DNA from 2 places in the Pseudoalteromonas sp. R3 genome. Region 1 is predicted to be linked to the other one. Evidence: predicted binding sites of a transcription regulator. Region 1 holds the regulator's gene; the other holds the start of a gene.
What was found. The regulator sigma-54, encoded in region 1, starts transcription at its own class of promoters, with help from an activator protein. The targets are predictions, from matches to a motif close to GTTGGCACGNNNNTNGNNT.
Positions count from the first base shown of each region.

Region 2: a site for sigma-54 is predicted at 774-792, ahead of ELR70_RS09780 (LPP20 family lipoprotein). Genes of this name have one in related genera too.

Region 1 covers NZ_CP034835.1:430,686-438,221, forward strand. The annotation lists gene pmbA (metalloprotease PmbA) at 1-364, shown strand, start outside; gene mgtE (magnesium transporter) at 389-1,747, opposite strand; gene ELR70_RS06835 (HPr family phosphocarrier protein) at 1,928-2,206, opposite strand; gene rapZ (RNase adapter RapZ) at 2,203-3,048, opposite strand; gene ELR70_RS06845 (PTS sugar transporter subunit IIA) at 3,061-3,516, opposite strand; gene hpf (ribosome hibernation promoting factor) at 3,519-3,806, opposite strand; gene ELR70_RS06855 (RNA polymerase factor sigma-54) at 3,832-5,340, opposite strand; gene lptB (LPS export ABC transporter ATP-binding protein) at 5,385-6,110, opposite strand; gene lptA (lipopolysaccharide transport periplasmic protein LptA) at 6,107-6,646, opposite strand; gene lptC (LPS export ABC transporter periplasmic protein LptC) at 6,636-7,190, opposite strand; gene kdsC (3-deoxy-manno-octulosonate-8-phosphatase KdsC) at 7,187-7,536, opposite strand, start outside.
Region 2 covers NZ_CP034835.1:1,070,432-1,077,967, reverse strand. The annotation lists gene ELR70_RS09785 (ImmA/IrrE family metallo-endopeptidase) at 1-95, opposite strand, end outside; gene ELR70_RS09780 (LPP20 family lipoprotein) at 226-720, opposite strand; gene ELR70_RS09775 (flagellar assembly protein T N-terminal domain-containing protein) at 855-2,045, shown strand; tRNA gene ELR70_RS09770 (tRNA-Arg) at 2,177-2,251, opposite strand; gene ELR70_RS09765 (FlgO family outer membrane protein) at 2,385-3,044, opposite strand; gene ELR70_RS09760 (FlgO family outer membrane protein) at 3,047-3,700, opposite strand; gene ELR70_RS09755 (FlgO family outer membrane protein) at 3,712-4,308, opposite strand; gene ELR70_RS09750 (SPOR domain-containing protein) at 4,375-5,061, opposite strand; gene ELR70_RS09745 (carboxypeptidase-like regulatory domain-containing protein) at 5,074-5,628, opposite strand; gene ELR70_RS09740 (hypothetical protein) at 5,625-7,475, opposite strand.

The DNA.
Region 1 (7,536 bases):
CAGCTATGCCGCTAGACGCTTAGGTATGCGCAGCACAGGCCATGCCGGCGGGATACACAACTGGTTGGTACAAGCAACGGAACCTGATCTGGCGGCTTTGCTACGCACAATGGGGCGCGGTTTGTTAGTGACAGAGCTGATGGGGCAGGGCGTAAACACGGTCACAGGCGATTATTCGCGTGGTGCAGCGGGTTTTTGGGTAGAAAATGGAGAGATCCAATATCCGGTTAGTGAGATCACCATTGCCGGTAATCTTAAAGACATGTTCAAGTCTGTCAAAGCCATTGGCGGAGACATTGAAACCCGAGGTGCAGTACAAACTGGCTCAGTGCTAATTGAAAGCATGCAAATTGCTGGTCAGTAACATTCATACCAGAGCTCTGGCTGCTTAAACCAGCAGCCAGGTTGCGGTGCCCAGGAAGGCGAAAATACCTACAATGTCGGTCACTGTAGTGAGCACCACGCTGCCTGCCAGAGCAGGATCTATGTTCATCCTCTTCAGGATCAAGGGTATGCTGGCACCGGCAATACCTGCGGCGACCAGGTTCATAAACATTGCAAAAGCGATCACACCACCTAGTACAAAATCCCATTGCCACAGTGCAATTACACCTGCAATGAGCAGTGACCAGAGCAATCCATTCAAGGCGCCAATGGCAAGCTCTTTACCTAGTAAAAAGCGCTGGTTAGTGGCGTTCACGTGCCCAAGTGCAATACCACGAATAACCAGGGTAAGAGTTTGACTACCGGCAACCCCACCCATACTTGGAACTATGCCATTTAAGACAGCCAGGATTGGCAAAATATCTAGGGTGCCTTCAAAAAAGCTGGCAACAAAAGCGGCCATCAGCGCTGTAAGCAAGTTGATCCCTAGCCAGATTGAACGGCGCCGGCTACTTTTCCAGACTGGTGCAAAGGTATCTTCCTCATCGTCAAGGCCCGCCATACTCATCAGGCTATGTTCAGCATCTTCACGAATAACATCAACGATATCATCAATGGTGATACGCCCCAACAAGTGTGCGTTATCGTCGACTACCGGGGCAGAGATCCAGTTGTGACGTTCGAACAGCTGAGCTACGTCACTTTCATCCATGGAAATAGGGATAGTCTCACGCTCATCGTTCATGAGTTCCTTGACGAGCTTATCTGGCTGACTGGTGAGTAACACACTGATAGACAGGGAACCCAAAAAGCAATTGTCTTTGTCAACAACGTACAGATCATCAGTACCAGCAGGGAGGTCACCTTTAAGGCGCAAGTAACGCAAGACAACGTCCAATGACACATCCGGGCGAATAGTCACCGTATCTGTGTTCATCAGGGCGCCGGCGGAGTGCTCCACATAAGAAAGTGCCTGTGTTGCGCGAGCTCTGTCTTGCGAGTCCATAGCGCCGATAACATCCTGATAAACAGGATCAGGCAGGCTTCTCAGGACTTCACCAAGATCGTCATCGTCCATGTCCTCGGTTGCCGCAGCAATGAGCTCAGGTTCCATCTTGGCGATGATGCTGAGTCGTACGTCTTCTGACAGTTCTTCTAATACGTCACCCTGAATATCCGGGTCAACCAACTGCCAAAGTAGGGTTCTGACTTTATGCGGAGAGGACTCCAGGAGTAATGCGGTGTCGCAGGGCGGAATTTCGGCTAATGTGCGCCTGACTTGAACAAACTGACCACTGTTGAGGGCATTGGTAACTTGCTGTAATAGCTCCAGTGTGTAGTCTTGTTCAAAAACTTCAGGCATAGGCGTCCCAGATTGGATAGTCGACAATTAAGCTTGTCATGAATGTAAAGCGCATTGATTATAGGCTTATGATAATTATAGCTGTTTTAATATCAATTAGTATAACTAAAAAAGCAGTATAAAGTGGTGCTGATGGTTGCTAAGTCACAGGTGGTGCCTGTAGTAAGCTGGGGGAGAGGGTTATTCGGACTCGTTAAATTTATCGTCGATCAGGTTTCCAATTGCTCTCAAAGCTTGTTCGGCATCTGGCCCTTCACACACGACCTTGATTTCTTTACCCTGACTACTTTCTAGCAATAGCAGCGCTAATACGCTGTCTCCTTCAGCCTCTTTTTCTCCCTGAAAGAGCATGATATTGGCGTCGAATTGAGCAGAAAGCTCTGCCAAAACACTGGCTGCACGGGCGTGCAGGCCAAGTTTGTTTTGGATTAAAAAGGTATCTTCAAAGCGTTGTGTCATTTTTCTTGTTCGCGATGATGGATCTTTACATTGCTATGTGTTCGTGCAAAGCGCTCACCTAACGTTTGAGCCAGATAAACAGAGCGGTGTTGACCACCAGTACAGCCAATTGAAATGGTCAGGTAGCTGCGGTTATTGCGCTCCAGATGCGGTAACCAGGTTTGCACAAAGGTTTGTATTTGCCAGGTAAACTTTTGCACCAGACTGTGACTGGCCAAATAATCAATAACGGGTTTGTCTAGTCCAGTCAAAGGCTTAAGTTCAGGTTCCCAGTGAGGGTTAGGTAGAAAACGAGCATCAAATACGTAATCAGCTTCTTTTGGAATACCATGTTTAAAGCCAAAAGATTCAAAGGTGATAATTAATTGTTTGTCTTTTTTACCCAGGATTTTTTCCCGGATCCGCTCTGCCAACTGGTGAATGCTCATATCTGTGGTATCAATGGTAATGTTGGCGCGACGGATAAGCGGGTCAAGCAGCTCTTTTTCTTTTTTTATTGCTTTGTCCAGTGACAGATCCGCCAGTGATAGCGGGTGTAGGCGACGTGTTTCAGAAAAGCGACGGATCAGGATTTGGTCTTCACTGTCCAGATAAAAAATATTAGGTTCCGCAAATCCGGGTAAATATTCCAAAATGTCGTCGAGTTCTTGCTGATCTTTTGGCAGGTTACGTACGTCCACGCTTACGGCAATTTTATCATAGCTGTCTGACACACTGCGCACTAAAGCGGGCAGCAGGTTGACAGGGATATTATCGGCGCAGTAGTAACCCAAGTCCTCCAGTACGCGAAGGGCGACCGACTTTCCCGAGCCAGAACGACCACTGACAATAATTAGCTGCACAAACACTCTCCGTTAGTTGTCAAACTCTTCAATTATCGAGAATAACTCCTGATCATCGTGAGCTTGCCTGATACGTTTACAAAACACCTTGTTTTTAAGTTTATCAGCGATTGTTGCCAAGGTCTGCAAATGTTGTTGATTTTCTCCTTCCGGTACGATGAGTGCCACAAAAATGTCGACGGGTTGATTGTCGATGGCATCAAAGGCAATGCCTTGTTGATTCACGAGGAGCATAGCGACTACTTTATCGATCCCTGAAAGGCGACCGTGGGGTAATGCAATCCCTTTGCCTATTCCTGTGCTGCCAAGTTTTTCTCTACTGAGTAGGGCATCCAGGATGTCATGGGCATTGCTATCAGGCAGCTGGCTGTGAGCCAACTCGCTGATGTATTCTAAGATGCGTTTTTTGCTATTAAAAAGGACCGCAGCTTTGCTGCAGTCCTGTGAAATCAATGAGCTTAGTTTCATGATTAGTGTCGAGTTAGCTTCTCTTTGTGCTTAATCACTTGGCGATCAAGCTTATCGATAAGTCCGTCTATTGCGGCATACATATCCCGGTGCTCGGTTGAGGCGAAGATCTCCCCCCCGTTCACATGTAATGTGGCTTCTGCTTTTTGAATGAGCTTTTCGACATCTAGGATTACATGCACGTTATTGATGTGATCAAAGTGCCTTTCTAGCTTCGCAAACTTGTTTGTTACATAGTCTCTTAACGAATCGGTGATTTCTACATGTCGACCAGTTAAATTTAGTTGCATAAGCATTTTCCTTCTGTAGTTACGTCTAAATCAAGCTTTTACGCTGATTCGACGGTGGGATAGCCAAAGACTCTCGGTATTTGGCAATTGTACGTCTAGCCACTTTGATCCCTTGATCTGCCAATACATCCGCAATTTTGCTGTCACTTAATGGCTTAGCTGTGTTTTCTGCGGCAATTAGCTTTTTGATCAATGCTCTGATTGCTGTCGAAGAGCATTCTCCTCCGTTTTCAGTGCTGACATGGCTTGAGAAGAAATACTTCAACTCATAAATACCGCGTGGCGTGTGCATATACTTTTGCGTTGTTACACGTGAAATCGTGGACTCATGCATGTCGACCATTTCGGCCACATCATTGAGTACCATCGGCTTCATTGCCTCGGGGCCATGTTCAAAGAATGCCTGTTGTTGTTGCACAATGCAATTGGTAACTTTCAATAAAGTTTCATTGCGGCTTTCGAGACTTTTAATAAACCATTTTGCCTCTTGCAAGTGCGAGCGGATAAACTGGCTGTCAGTGCTCGACTTTACTGAACGGGACATTGCAGCGTAGTGATCGTTTACTCTGATCTTCGGCATAGAGTCCGGGTTTAGTTCAACAACCCAGCGACCTTTCACCTTTTTGACCGAAACATCCGGGATTACATAGTCGGCCTCTTCTTGCACTATGCTGGCGGCAGGTTTTGGATTAAGACTGTGGATCAGGGTCATGACTTCTTTAAGCTCAGCTTCTTTGAGCTTAGTCTTTTTCATCAAAGTTCGGTAGTCACGACTTGCGAGTAGATCGATATGTTCTGTCAGAATTTCTTTGGTTTGAGAGAGCCAGGGAGTGGCAGAGTCAAACTGATTGAGCTGGATACACAGACACTCTTGCAAGCTGCGCGCAGCAATACCGACGGGATCAAATAATTGAACACGTTTTAGTACTGCTTCGACTTCATCCAATTCTATCAGTTCTTCATCATTATCCTGATTCATGCTCTCAACAATGTCTTCGCAGCTGATAGTCAGCAGACCTGCATCGTCAACGGCTTCGACTATTGCCAGGGCGATGGCCCTGTCAGTTGGACTAAAGGGGGTGAGCTCTAGTTGCCACATCATGTATTCTTGCAGCGTCTCTGTGGTTTTACCCTGATAGATGGTTTCATCTTCAGGCATAGGGCCTGAGCTGCTTGCCGGGGCGGCACTGATGTACTCATCCCAGGTGACGTCCATTGCCAGATCGTCACTCACAGTGTCTTTGTTTAATGCAGCATCGCTGTCTTGTTCGTAGTCACTGACAGCCGAGTCCTCAAAGCTGTCATTATCATTGGTCGCATGTTGTTCTAACTCAGTATCCGATTTGGACTGTGTTTCATTATCGTGTGATTCAGACTCACCTTCTTCCACTTCCAACAAAGGATTGCTATCAAGCGCTTCTTGGATTTCTTGTTGGAGATCTAGCGTACTCAACTGTAACAGACGAATAGCCTGTTGCAGCTGTGGTGTCATTGTCAGTTGCTGCCCCATGCGCAGCTGTAGCGATTGCCTCATGTATCTCTAACAATCCTTTTTGTTATTTACTTCTAATCTTATAACTATAGCCTGAATTGCTCACCTAGGTAGACATCCCGCACGGTTTGATCGGCCAGAACATGCTCCGGGGTGCCTGCTGCTATCAGTTCACCATGTGACACTATATAAGCTTTCTCACAGACGTCCAGCGTTTCACGTACATTGTGGTCGGTGATCAGCACGCCTATGCCGCGGTTTTTTAAGTGTTCTATAATTTTCTTTATATCTAACACCGAAATGGGATCAACGCCAGCGAAAGGCTCATCCAATAAGATAAATTTTGGATCTGCCGCAAGGGCACGTGCAATTTCTACCCGGCGACGTTCACCACCCGACAAGGCCATGCCCTGGCTATCCCGAATATGCTGGATATTAAATTCATCTAATAACTCGTTGAGGATGACTTCCCGCTGCTCTTTATTGAGCTCCTTACGGGTTTCCAAAATGGCCATCAGATTCTGATAGACGGTCAGTTTGCGAAAAATAGAGGACTCTTGAGGCAGGTAACCAATGCCTAACCTTGCCCGGCTGTGCATAGGCAGCAAGGTAATATCTTGATCATCAATGTGAATGCTGCCTTTGTCACTGGGCACCAGGCCGACGATCATGTAAAAGGTCGTGGTTTTACCTGCACCATTAGGGCCAAGGAGGCCAACAATGCTGCCAGCTTCAACGCTCAATTCGACGTTTTTGACAACTTGTCTGCCTTTGTAGCTCTTGGCCAGTGCTGTGGCTGTTAACTTGCTCACGGATTACCCTTCTTTTGTGAATTTTTACTGCTCTCTTTTTCGGGTAAAAGAATGGTTCTTACACGATTTTTCTCTTGATCGCCCCGTTGCGCGCTGATCAGCTTTTTCTCCATATCATAGACTATGGTTTGTGCGCTGATTTTCTGACCCGCCTGACTTATTTCTGCTCCGCCTTTGATGGTCAGCATACGGTTTGCCACATCATAACGTACTTCTTTGGCGGTTGCTTTTAGTAGTGAGCCATCTGCCTGGCGCTCTTGAAACACCGCCGGGCTACCTGTAGCAACCAGCAGCTGCTTGTTTTTACCCAGCTCTTCTCTGCGATGGACCTCGAGACGATCTGCCAAAATTGTTCGGTCACCATGGATGATTTCAACATTCTCTTCAAATACGCCAATGTTGGTTTGCAATTGGGCCAGCTGAGTTCCCGAGCTGATAATGACCTGGTCGGCTACCGTATCTTCGGCATAAGCGCTTGGATGAAAAGCACTTAAGGTGCACAGAAGGAACAGGGAATAAGTTAATTTATTGCTCATAATAAATCGTTTTAGTGTGGTTGATGAGTTCAATGATTTCGGTATTGAGATCGGCCACCAGGCCTTTACCTGAAATCGTTAAGTTGGGCCCGGTAATTTCAACCGGATGTTCAGAGCGCATGTGCTTTTCATTTATATCGACCTGTACATGATCGGCGTTGATATGCTTAATCATCGCATTGTCAGTGAGGTTTGTGGCTTGTACCTTGCCCTCTAGGATCAGCGTGTTGTTGCCATACAAAGTGGCTTCATTGGCTTTTAGTTGCCAGTTTTGCTGATCATTGTGAAGTGTAAAGATGGGCGCAGTAAAGTGGCTGAAGCCGAGTTCCTGATAAAGCTCCATTCTGTCCGCGGTGATTTGGTAGCTAAGCTGGCCATTCTCGGCATAATTGGTCTGCTTAAGATCGAGCGCGACGTAGTCAGGTTTGGCCAATACTTCTTCTGATTGCGGTGCTGTTTGACCCGATTGCGTTAAATAAGGATACCACAGCCAAAGCATGGTCAGACTGAATGCAAAGAGTAATAGGACACGAAGTACGGTCATACACTGCTGCCTTCATATCCTAAGGGCTTATTCTGACACAGCAACAGCAAATCAGTCAGTTCACGCACTGCACCATAGCCGCCGGGCAACAAGGTGGTATAGTCAGCCTGGCGGAGTACCATGGGGTGTGCATCATTCACTGCAACAGACAGGCCGACCTTTAGCATCACGGGTAAATCTGGGGCATCATCGCCAATGTAAGCAACCTCATGGTCTGCAAGTTGCAACTTATCTTTCAACTCGGCGTAACCTTGCAACTTATCCTCCATCCCCTGATAGATGTATTTTACGTTGAGGCTAGTCATACGTTGCTTAACTATCTGTGAATGACGGCCAGTGATCACGG
Region 2 (7,536 bases), 640 kb from region 1:
AGTGACTTGCAGATAGTCACAGGATCAACCGGAAACTGGTTGTGACTCCACAGCCGTTTAAGCACCTTTTGAGCTTCAGTTCTTGGGTCCAACACAGACCAGCCTCCATTTACCTTGAAATACGCCTCTGTTTGTCAGAGGTAATGTGTATATTTAAACAGTATAAATTGAAGGCACACTGAAAGCAAAGGGCATAATTGGCCGACCTAACCCGCCAGGCTTGGCTCAGTAATAAGTGACACGCTCCACCTTACGTGGCTTAACCTCACCAATATACAAATCGTAAACCCGCTTCATATCAAGCTCCAATTCTGTGGTGTAGATATCTCCCACCGCATAGCTTTTCATGACTTTGGCGCCTCGGATCAGGCCCTGCACCTGGCTACGTAACCCATCATTCTGCGCCACTGCGCCCTGTACTGTGGTGCTGGCACTCAACCGGTGACCATACACCTGCTCTGCAAGCTCGCGGTAGGCTTCAAGCTTAGAGACCTTAATGGCCATCAGCATTTTTTCACCTTCACTGCTGCCAGGCTGAGAGCTCAACGGGGCATAACCAACCGCCTTGAGCACGGGATAAGAGTCGGGCTTCACATAGCTGTATTCAACATGCTTGTCTATGATAGAGCTGCATCCCGCCAGACCCAGTGCCGTTGCAACAACACAGGATTTGAGCAGGTTGACTACCCGTTGATGCCAAAGCACTCTAAACTGATTCATAGGGTAACTCCTCTGTGTGGCACATTTGCCATATCATCAAGTAACAAATCTTTATGCACAAACCTTGCCAAAACCTTTGGCACGAGACTTGCTCGGTTAGTTAAGAGATTTGCTTAAAGTTCGGTAATAAAGTCATGAAATTGTCGCGTATTATGAGTGTGTTACTGGCCACCGCCAGCTTTGGGGCCAGTGCAGAGTGGTTTGAGGTCACGGGCTACGCCAATGCACACACAGAAGATCTGGCAGAAGCACGCCAGGAAGCCGTACAGGATGCCATTACTCAGGCGTTAATCTTCTCTGGCGCCACAGTATCTAGCGTCACCACACTGGCCGACGGGGTATTAACGCAAGATCAAATCAAGATCAAAAGCCATGGCGAGATCCAGCAAATCAACCTCGTTTCCGAACAAAAGCAAGATGGGATCGTCAGTGTCACTTTGCATCTGGATATTTTTCCCAAGCTGGAGCAGTGCGCACAAGCGGCGATTGCAAAACAAGTAACCATTACACAAAGCCAGCTGATCCAGCCTCATCAGGCCAGACTGGGTCAAATTTTTGACATCGCAAAAGCCAGCAGTGAGCGACTTTATCATACACTGGCACAGCGCAATCTTACCGTAAAACCAATTCCGTACCTGGATCATGCAATCAATGCACGGCCGTTTTTTACCCAACGTTTTGAATACGATGGACAGCTGATTGACTCTTTGACCACCCTAAGCAATAGCCAATATGTGCTAATGAGCCAGATCACGGACGTTGCAGCAGGAGATAAAACCAACGATGACTACGCATTCTGGCAGGATGAGGAATACGTGCGCAGCTTTAAAATCGACTTTGTTGCATTTGATGCCCTGACGCGTGACAAGGTCTGGCAAAAACACTATGCCGTCAGTGGCGTCTGGCCTTTTGAAAAAACCAAGATTGTTGATGTCTACAGCGATACCTTTTGGCGTACCAACTATGCCAAGCAAATCCAGAGCGTCTTTAACAGCGTGGCGCAGGATCTGGACTCTGCACTGTCATGCTTACCCAGTAAAGGTAAGATATTGCATCGTGAGCAAGGCAAGTTAGTGATTAATCTTGGCCGTAATCACGGCCTTGAAGCAGGACAGCTGCTCACCATTTCTCATCGACGAGATATGCAGGGCACGACCAATCAGTTTTTCCCACAAAGCATCAAAACCCTCAACCAGGTGCGTATTATTCAGGTCAATGCGCAAAATGCGATTGCAGAAAACATCTCAGAGCGGCCACTGAATAATATTCAGATCAATGATTTAGTAGAGGTCATGGTACAGAAACAGGAAGACTTTGCGCTGTAAGCGCACTACTTCGACAAAACACACAGTGAGGATTAATAATCCCACCAATAATTTGGATTAACTATACCATTTTGGTCGTTTCTACTGAGGTGTGATTGCTATATCAGAATTGATTTATAAGAGAAAAACGCTGGCGGCCCCTGCAGGAATCGAACCTGCAACTATCCCTTAGGAGGGGACTGTTATATCCATTTAACTAAGAGGCCGTGTCGCTTTGGAAAATACTAAGCGTTTTCGGACAATTGGTCAACCGATTGATTCTTAATAAAATTTAAATGATGTATTCGATAGATTAGAGAAACGGCAAAGGCAAAGAGCCAGCACTTTGCCGCTTAACGATCAACGTGATGCGGTTGCACTGGGATCTAAGACGAAATACGGGATAGTTACCATACAGCTGGCAACCACCAATCGGCTTTCAAAATCCAGTAACCGTGCATTGACTTCTACACCCCGATCCCGATAGATCATAGTACCGGACAATACATGACTCGGATCAGGCTTACCGGGTAAGGCTCTGCTGTCCCGAGAAAAAAAGAAGTCTCCACCTCGAGTCACCTGGATCTGTTGCTGTGATTTAAAATCAAGGGCTGCATAACCCAGTTTTTGAAATGCGTGTATCAGGTTTTCAGCCAATTGATTGCCAAGCTGATTGCTGCTTCTGAGCGTATCGTCAAAGCTGACAAAACTGGTGACGGCCACAGAATGGGGGTGAACACCCAGCAATGAGTCAGACAGCTCCAGTGCTATCTGAGAGGCATAGTTTGCCACCTGTTTTCGATGACGTTCGCTCACAAATCCAGGATCGACGGGGTGCTCAGCGTCTGGCGCCTGCTCCTCCAATGCTTCATACAGCACTTCTATTTCACGAAACTTGGCGACTTTAGGTGCCATAGGTGTTGTGGTCACTGTTTGCGGGGCTGGCTGTGAGCCCACCATCTGACAGCCGCTCAACAGCAATATCGCCAGCGTTAGCCCACTGAGAATGTGCGTTTTCATGATCATTCACCCGCTCGTTGTAGCCGGATCCCTTCATGCATCGCGCCATCTCTGAGTGCATTCACTACGGCCTGAGGCAGGAACCCTTGTGCAGTGCCGACCACAACCTTACTTTGCATCCCAACAATACGGGCATTGACCAAGATCCCGCCCTGGTGATTAGATAAGGTGCCGGCCAGAACATATTTGAACGGCAGTTCATCAGACAATTCCAAAAAGTCGCGGCTAAAAATAAAGTCGCCGTGTTTGGTAACCCGCATGAAGTCCGTCGTCTTAAAGTCAATCACGGGCACACCAAAGTTGTGCAGCTCATGAATAAAGCTTTCGGCAATCTGATTGCCCAATAAAGTAGCATGGTTAAAGTCTTCATCCAGAAAGACAAAGCTGGATACAGCTACCGGCGTCTGATCATTTATGTACTTAACATTGCTCACCATGTCCTGCATTAGCTTCTGCACATAATGAGTTACATTTTTGGCCGCCATGCGTTGTGATACGGTCATTTGTTGCACGCCTCTGGGATGGGCCTGAAACTGCTCTGACGCATTGAACTGGCCTGGCGCTGACGTCGTTTGCTGATGCTTTGTCATACCCAGTTGTGCGCACCCAAATAGGGACAGGGTTGGTAACATAAGCGCTATCACAGATTTTTTCATCTTTGTCTCCACTAATACTGGCCGCGATGCAACTTGCCATCTCGCATTTGAGCTTTTTCATTGCCCCACAAAATTGCTTTGGGCACAGAGATGGTCGCAGCGGATGCAGTGCGACTATCAAGCATAGTGATCAATCGAGCATTGATCGTGTAATGGTCGTGGCTTTCACTGATGGTGCCCGTCAAAGCCAGGTCAAATTTATGACGCTCGCGTAGCAGGGCAATATCACGGTTTAATAGGTTATCGGCACTATCCGACAAAGTTAAAGTGCGCTGTAGCCGAAACTCCACCACTTCCAGGCCCATTTGCGTCACATAACTGATCAAGCTTTCCTGAACCTGAGTACTAAGACCACTGCCCTGATTGCTTGCTACGGCATTACCAAGTTGATCAGCCAGATAAAAGCTCGTGACGGCAACCGTGGCGCCAGGTTTCAAAGGGCGACTATGCTCCCCCAAAGCGGCAGCAAGTTGCCCCATGTATTGATGCAATGTCGGCAAGGGTGGCGCTTGTTCCACTTTCTTTTGTTGCTGCGTCTTCATGATTCCAGCGCAGCCACTGAGCAGCACCGACAGGGCCAGTGCGGCTATCACAGCAGGAAATTGCATAATGATCACCTCTTTCTATTTGACCAAATAAATGCAAAAAGCGATCCACAATGCTGATAATAGGCACTATAAAGTGATTGGATTGTCTGTGTAATGACTCAGCAGACATTGTGGGTGAAATGGTTTTAGCTTGTCGCACAGCGCCTGACCTTGCGCTTTATTTTCAAACGCGCCAAGTTTCAGCCGAAAATATCTTTGCCCACGAATTTCGACTTGCTCAACGTTCACCGGTTGTTCCTGTAACGGCGGATAACTTTTAATCAGCCGCTGATGAACCGTTTTTAGCTGACTTTGCTTTCTGGTTGATGCCAGCTGAACTGCAAACTCTGCTTTGTCTGTTTTTGCAGGTAACTTTGGCTTCACACCACGTGCCTCCTTCGCAGCTTCCCTGTTCTCGCTAAACGCTGGCCGTGCAGCAAGGCCGCCATCTGTGCTTTGCGGTTGTTCAACAATACTGGGAGACTTTGGTACTGTTGTAACCATAACATTGCCTGCGGGTTGAGCAGATGGTGCCAGTGCCAGCTGCAGTTGTGTTGTCAGTAAATTCAGATCCTGCTCAATACTTAACAGCTCACTAACCTGAGGCGCAACCTGCTGCCACTGCTCTATACTGCGCTTTATTTCTTCAACGTCAGTGTGCAGCTGAGCCAGTTGTTGCTCAAGTTGAGCAACACGCTGCTCATCCTGACCTGTACTTGCACAGCCACTGAGCACAAACAGCAAGGGCCATACCAGAAAAGAATATAACTTCATCGCTTACTCCTCTTATAACTTCAGTTGTGTGTTTTCAAGCTGACAGGGAACGCCAGCGTTTTGCAATGACTCGCAACGTTGCTGCAATTGTGTGGTATCTGCGCCCTGGTAAATGAACGCGACCCCCAACATATAGGACTTGGCTTGATCATCAAAAACATAAAATGGAGGCTCCGGTATCAAACTACGATGACGTTGACGGAGCAACAGCGCATAAGTTTTTAAAACCGCCAGTGACGTAAAACGCCCCACAGAAAGAACTGTGACGGCTTTAGTCGACTGTGGTGCCAACTGCAAATCCACTTCCACCAGCACATCGCCCTGCTCCGACAGGACCACCTCAACCTGATCACTATGTGTCAGACCACGCCTGGCAGCACTTGTCACTTTTGCCTGATAGCGGCCTGGCTTAACCCCCGTAAATACATAATATCCATCATATGCAGCCTCTGTTTTGGCCGCTTCTTGCCCCTGTTCATCGATTAAAGTCACTTCAGCATAAGGCAGGGGCGCATTGTCAGTGTCCGTTTGTTGATACACCACTCCCTCTATTTCGCTGGTGTTCACAAGGGGAATTCAAGGTACTCCACATAGCCGCGCCTTGGCGTGATTGCCACCCCTTCACTTGCAGGGATAACAAAAGGCATTTCGAGACTCTGAGTATCAATCACCATATCGGTTTTTTGGTTAACTGGCATACCACTAAGCAGTACCAGCCCCTGCTCATCGGTTTTGCCCTGCATATAATTTTGCAACGCCCGGATCCGCACATCAGGCACCACTTCATCATCCGCATCAAATATCCCATTGGCATTATGATCCAGATAGACTTTAACCAGCACTGCCCCATTGCTCGCCAGTCGCCGCTGACTCACTAACAATTGTTCGCTCTCGTTGTGATAGCCGAAACTGAACTGACCATTGACTCCCAGCTCCCACTCATCATCACTGTCGTAGCTCAACTGGCTGTTAAGGCGTATTTTATCACCCAGCCAGTTCAGCCCTAATTCACTCTTTTGGTAGTCGGTGTCCAGTGTTTCCCGAAAGCTCAGCTCAACGTTAAACTGCTCGTTCAGACTGCGGTAGAATCTTGTTTCATAAGCCGTTAGTTCGCTGTATGGATGTAAATCATAGTCTAAAATCAGCCGCCCAAAGACGCGACCTAAACGGGTTTGAAATCGCAGCTGACCTGCGGTTGCATGCTCTGCAGCAGAACTGCTGGATTGACGTTGCAGCTGATTGCTGATGTTCACACGGCCAAACGACATCCCCACCCGATTGGTCAATACTGTGTATTCGCTGCCCTGATCGGTGCGATTCCACTGTATCTGATTCTGATAAGACAGTGGCTTGTCAAATACATCAACCGACCCCGACATAACCATATTCAAACCCTGACTGTGGCGGTATTCTTCTCCCGTTTGCCCACTGGTGAGCCGCCGTCGTTGTGTTTGCCAGCTGGTGCTAATGGCCTGCCCGGCCCACTCTGTTCTGGCACTGAGTTGCGCCTGGTGCTGGGTGTCACTGTCGTGGGATAAGTCCAGATTTAGCAGCATTTTTTTCCACAGGCTCAACGTACCACCAGCCGTCAGGACACGCTCTGTCTGCGACTCATTCGTTAAAGCCTGTGAGATACCCGCATATGCCGACAGAGCTTCAGAAATACCGATGTCGTAGCGACCATCAAACTGCCAACCAGAACGAGACGTTGGTGCGGAGTCATTGTTAAACACCGAACCTCCCACATCGGTTACTGACACATCAAAATAGCCCTGACCGCTGTCCAGTCCAGTCCCTTCCACAAAATAGCTGCGCTGTTCACGCTCGACTTGCCCCTGGGGACCATATTTGACCAGCTCAAACTGATTGCTACCAAAATACAGGGGGATACGGTCAAAATCATAGCGACCCGTTTGGATCTGAAGCTGCTGTGCGACTAACAGGCCATTATGATACAGTTCAACGTCCCAGCCAGCTTGAACTGAACCACTGATCTGTACGCTTTGTTCCTGAGTTTCATTGTGCAGAGGCTTATCGGCAACACGCACTCCGACACCTTGTCCTGAGGGTTGCCCGGCGCCAATGTGCGTCGCAAGAATATCGCCCACCTCGACCTGCGTGGCTTTGAGCTCGCCTAACAGGCGGCCTTTTCCATCTTCGCGCTTGCCTTTGAGGCGTCCCTGATCGACAACAGCGCCGTCTGTGCCTGAAACAAAGTACTCGACATTCCAGAACGCCAGGTCCTGTGCACCAAGCATAGAGTAGTAATTAGTATCTTCTTTATTGTCGCGACGATAGCCAAACTGAACATCCATCAGTGGTGACGATAACATCTGATAAGCATTCGGTTTCCAGATTAGCCTGGAGGCTGCACCTGATTTCAGATAATAAGTGCGACATTCATGGTAACGCATAGAAGAGGAAGCCAACTACTGAAAGTGGTACGCTCTTCTCGCCAAAGAAACAAGCAGTACT